2 regions of the Paenibacillus glycanilyticus genome follow, and region 2 is predicted to be linked to the other one. Evidence: a T-box and tRNA genes for the amino acid it is inferred to sense, from the RefSeq annotation. Region 2 holds a T-box; the other holds one or more tRNA genes.
The links. The T-box of region 2 lies ahead of tyrS (tyrosine--tRNA ligase). A T-box ahead of a tRNA ligase gene usually reads a tRNA of that ligase, here a tRNA-Tyr.
Positions count from the first base shown of each region.

Region 1: it has a tRNA-Tyr gene. The T-box ahead of tyrS (tyrosine--tRNA ligase) is inferred to sense a tRNA for this amino acid. The anticodon was not compared.

Region 1 is NZ_CP195155.1:163,005-165,474, forward strand. Features, by position in the region: rRNA gene ACR9FF_RS00820 (23S ribosomal RNA) at 1-358, shown strand, start outside; tRNA gene ACR9FF_RS00825 (tRNA-Met) at 460-536, shown strand; tRNA gene ACR9FF_RS00830 (tRNA-Val) at 544-619, shown strand; tRNA gene ACR9FF_RS00835 (tRNA-Asp) at 643-719, shown strand; tRNA gene ACR9FF_RS00840 (tRNA-Phe) at 740-815, shown strand; tRNA gene ACR9FF_RS00845 (tRNA-Tyr) at 825-908, shown strand; tRNA gene ACR9FF_RS00850 (tRNA-Lys) at 923-998, shown strand; gene ssuE (NADPH-dependent FMN reductase) at 1,108-1,662, opposite strand; gene ACR9FF_RS00860 (MraY family glycosyltransferase) at 1,849-2,470, shown strand, end outside.
Region 2 is NZ_CP195155.1:1,753,171-1,755,640, reverse strand. Features, by position in the region: gene tyrS (tyrosine--tRNA ligase) at 99-1,358, opposite strand; T-box leader at 1,419-1,646, opposite strand; gene ACR9FF_RS07855 (beta-galactosidase) at 1,714-2,470, opposite strand, start outside.

The sequences.
Region 1 (2,470 bases), 1.6 Mb from region 2:
AGGTCCCAAGGGTTGGGCTGTTCGCCCATTAAAGCGGTACGCGAGCTGGGTTCAGAACGTCGTGAGACAGTTCGGTCCCTATCTGTCGCGGGCGCAGGAAATTTGAGAGGAGCTGTCCTTAGTACGAGAGGACCGGGATGGACGTACCGCTGGTGTACCAGTTGTTCCGCCAGGAGCACCGCTGGGTAGCCAAGTACGGACGGGATAAGCGCTGAAAGCATCTAAGCGTGAAGCCCCCCTCAAGATGAGATTTCCCAATTAGTAAGACCCCTTGAAGACGACGAGGTTGATAGGTTCGGGGTGGAAGCACAGCAATGTGTGGAGCTGACGAATACTAATCGGTCGAGGGCTTATCCTAAAGACTTAAGGAATCATTATTTCGCATCCAGTTTTCAGGGCGCAATGCTCTGATCTTACAGTACTCCTACGGACTGTAAGCGACACTAGTAGGACAAGCGTGGCGGTGTAGCTCAGCTGGCTAGAGCGTACGGTTCATACCCGTGAGGTCGGGGGTTCGATCCCCTTCGCCGCTACCATATATCAGGAGGCTTAGCTCAGCTGGGAGAGCATCTGCCTTACAAGCAGAGGGTCGGGGGTTCGATCCCCTCAGCCTCCACCATATATGTTTTTGCAATGATCCATGGAGCTGTGGTGTAGAGGCCTAACATGCCTGCCTGTCACGCAGGAGACCGCGGGTTCGAATCCCGTCAGCTCCGCCATTTTTTTTGCCCATATGCAAGGCTCGGTAGCTCAGTTGGTAGAGCAGAGGACTGAAAATCCTCGTGTCGGCGGTTCGATTCCGTCCCGAGCCACCATTTGCTTTTGGAGGGTTAGCGAAGTGGCCAAACGCGGGAGACTGTAAATCTCTTCCTAACGGTTCGGTGGTTCGAATCCATCACCCTCCACCACTTCTCATTATTGAGAGCCATTAGCTCAGTTGGTAGAGCACCTGACTTTTAATCAGGGTGTCGAAGGTTCGAGTCCTTCATGGCTCACCATTTATTCAAACGTTCAACCCGTAGACTCCGATCTGCGGGTTTTTTGATGTTTTATAATGATATTAAAGAAAGCCTGAAGGATAGGATCCCTCAGGCTTATTTTTATGGCTTATTTAATTTTACGAATACGCAGTTCTTCAACAATCTCGGCCACGGAAGCATCCAGGCGTTGTTTAAGGTCTTCATTCAGTTCAAACTGCGATTCGCCAACGCCGGCATCGATGCGGGCGATCTGCGAGTCAATGGCGTAAACGCCGCTGCCGAAATGCTTAGCATTAAGCGAAGAAAGAACAGGCTTAAGCGCATAGTCGATCGAGAGCAAGTGGGCAATGGTTCCGCCGATGAACAGAGGGGTAACGAATTTATCGGTAAGGCCTTTTTGCGGGAGCAGGTCCAGGAAGGTCTTGAGTACGCCGGTGAAGGATGCTTTGTAAACCGGGCTTGCAATGATAACAACATCTGCAGCTTCAACAATGGCAGCAGCCTCAACGATGGCCGGGCTATCGAAACGCGCATGGATAAGGTCCTCAGCTGGAAGAGAAGCCACCGTAATATGATTGAAGGAGATGCCTTTATCCGACAGATGCGATTCCACATATTGCGTAATACCTGCTAAACGGGATCCGGGATTAGGGCTTCCGGACAAAATAACAACCTGAGACATCATATCCACTCCTTAATTATATAAATTCCGATATGTAAACTATGGATTAATCCTAACATGAGAATTTCCAATCGTCAAACACATTATAACGCTGACGGGAAAGATTTTAATCATTTTTTTCCTCAGGGTAGGGAACAATGTTGAAAGCTATAACAAATGATGTGACAGACGAAGGGGAACATTCGAATGACGTACTGGCTGGCTGTAGGTATGAGCGCTGTTCTGACGATTGTTTTTGTACCCGTTATGCAGAAGATAGCACTTAAATACGGAATCGTAGATCGTCCGAACTGGCGCAAAATTCATAATCGGCCCATACCTCTAATGGGCGGAGCGGCATTGTATGTGGCATGCGTGGCTACGATTATTGCTTTTCAGGGTATAACGCCACTGAGTTTAAGCATTACGGTTGGCGGGGCTCTGCTTGTATGTATCGGGCTCATGGATGATGCCTCCAAATCGAAGGGAAAGGATTTTCCGATCTGGCCTAGGGTCATTATTTATTTGAGCGTATCGATGATTCCGCTGTTTTTCGGCATACATATGGACGGCATCATGAATCCGGCTAATGGCCATTTTGTCGGCTTCCCGGTGTGGTTTGATGCGCTTGGCACGATCATTTGGGTGTTTGCCCTTATTAATATGATCAACTTCATTGACGGGGTAGACGGACTTGCCTCCGGAGTATGCACGCTGTCCTCCATGACTTTGTTTGTTACGGCACTCATTAAAGGACAAGGGGATATTGGAGTAACAGCTATCATTATCGGCGGCGCCTGTATCGGCTTCCTGATCTATAATTTCCATC
Region 2 (2,470 bases):
GACATGCCTATTTGTGCGACGAATCTGTTCGAATAAAATAAAAATACCCCTGCCTCCTCCCAAACGGGATAAAAGCAGGGGTTGTTATTTCAACAGCCTTAAGCCATCTTCACCAGACTGTATTTCTTCTTGCCCTTACGGATAATGATGAACCGTCCTCCAATCGCGTGTTCCGAGGACACCTCAAGCGTAAGGTCGGTTACGCGCTCGCCGTTCATGGAAATGGCGCCGTTCGTAATATCCTCCCGTGCTTGACGCTTGGAAGGCTCGATACCGAGATCAACAAGCCAATCAACGATGTTCTTCGCTTCATTCGTCGACTCGAATGTCGGCATTTCCTTGAAGCCCTGCTCGATTTCATCCGCGCTCAGCGATTTGATATCGCCGCTGAATAACGCAGCCGTAATGCGCAGCGCTTGCTGCAGCAGCTCTTCGCTATGAACGAAGCGCGTCATCTCTTCGGCAAGCTTCTTCTGAGCCTCGCGTTTATGCGGCTCCGTAGCGACCTTCTCAGCCAACCCTTCAATCTCTTCCTTCGAGAGGAACGTGAAGTATTTCAAGTATTTAACGACGTCACGGTCGTCCGTGTTAGCCCAGAACTGGTAGAACTCGTACGGAGTGGTCTTCTCCGGATCCAGCCAGATCGCACCGCCAGCCGTCTTGCCGAACTTCGTTCCGTCAGCCTTCAGCATGAGCGGAATCGTAAGGCCGAACGCCTTAGCCTCGCTGCCTTCTTTCTTGCGGATCAGGTCAAGGCCGCTCGTAATATTGCCCCATTGGTCGGAGCCCCCGATTTGAAGCTGTACATCCTCTTCCCGGAACAAATGCAGGAAGTCGAGCGATTGCAAAATCTGGTACGAGAACTCCGTAAACGAAATGCCGCTCTCAAGCCTGCTCGATACGACATCCTTCGCAAGCATTGTATTGATGCTGAAGTTTTTGCCGTAGTCGCGAAGGAACTCGATGACGTTGATTTTATGCGTCCAGTCGTAGTTGTTGACCATGCGCATATTGTTGTCGCCTTCGGTGAGGAACAGCTTGCGAAGCTGCGCGCCAAGCGCTTCGACGTTCGCCTGGATCTGTTCCAGCGTCTGCAAGGAACGCTCGGATGTGCGGCCGCTTGGGTCGCCAATCGTACCGGTCGCTCCTCCGATCAGAATAACCGGACGGTGGCCCGCCAGCTGGAACCGCTTAAGCACCATAAACGGAATCAAGTGGCCGATATGCATGCTGTCTCCCGTCGGATCAACGCCGCAATAGAGCGAGACAGCCTTTTCGTTCGTCAATTCGCGCAGTCCCTCCGCGTCGGTTTGTTGGTTAATGGCGTCGCGCCATTCCAGTTCGTCAATAATGTTCATTGATTAGCTCTCCTTCTTATTCGTGTTAAAAACAAAAAAACGCCCCTATGTCTAAATAGACATAGGGACGATTCGTTTACCGTGGTACCACCCAAATTGCATGAAGCCGCCTTGCGCAAGACTAACCTTCATACCGCTCTAGGCGAGATATCGTTCGCCGTAACCGCCCGGCATTACCCGGGATGCTCCAGAGTGTATTTCGCGGGCTTAATGTGTGCCGGGTTCCATCGCCCCCCGGCTTTCTAGAACAGGGATTAAGCCGCTACTGCGCTCTTTCGCCGCATATGTGATATCAAGTTACAGAAATTATAGAGAATGGCGCAATAAATGTCAATCGTTATCGCTCGCTGCCGGCTTAGGAGTGGAAGCTTGCTTTTCTTTTCAGAATCCGCACTCCGTTAAGCGGAAGCTCAAGCTCATTGCTTACCTTGCCGCCGGCAAGAACATCCTCGTACTCCTGCTCGTCAAGCTTCACATGCTGCGCCGACTCGCTGAAATTGAGCACGAATACGTAATCAAACTCGCCGTCGGAACGCAATTGAGCCGTAACGCCTTGCGGAAGCTCCGTCTCAACGACGCGCTTCAGCCCTTCCTGCTCGACCAGCTTCTTGAAGAAATCGGTGAAGAACGGCTCGGTATTGCGGGATGCGACATAATACGCTTTGCCTTCGCCAAGCTGGTTCACCGTCAGTGCCGGACGGCCTGCGTAGAAGTCATCGCCGTATACGGCCAACGCTTCGGCGCCTTCCAGATGAATCAGGTCGCAGAGTTCAATGGCATCATAGGAGCCAACAAGACCCAGCTTGTTGCCTTCCGACATCACGACGCTGTTCTTCTCCCCGTCATACAGGGAGTCAATCTCTTCGGACCAGATGCCCAGCGTTTTGCGGAGCGGTCCAGGGAAGCCTTCCAGGAAGCAAAGATCGCTTTCGTTAACGATACCCGACCAGTAAGTCGCAACAAACGTGCCGCCGTTTTTCACAAACTCTTCAATTCGCTCGCCAACGCCCGGACGAACCATGTACAGCATTGGCGCTATCAGCAGCTTGTAAGAATCAAAGGCGCATTCGGAATCGATAATGTCGACAGGCACGCCCATATCCCACAGAGGA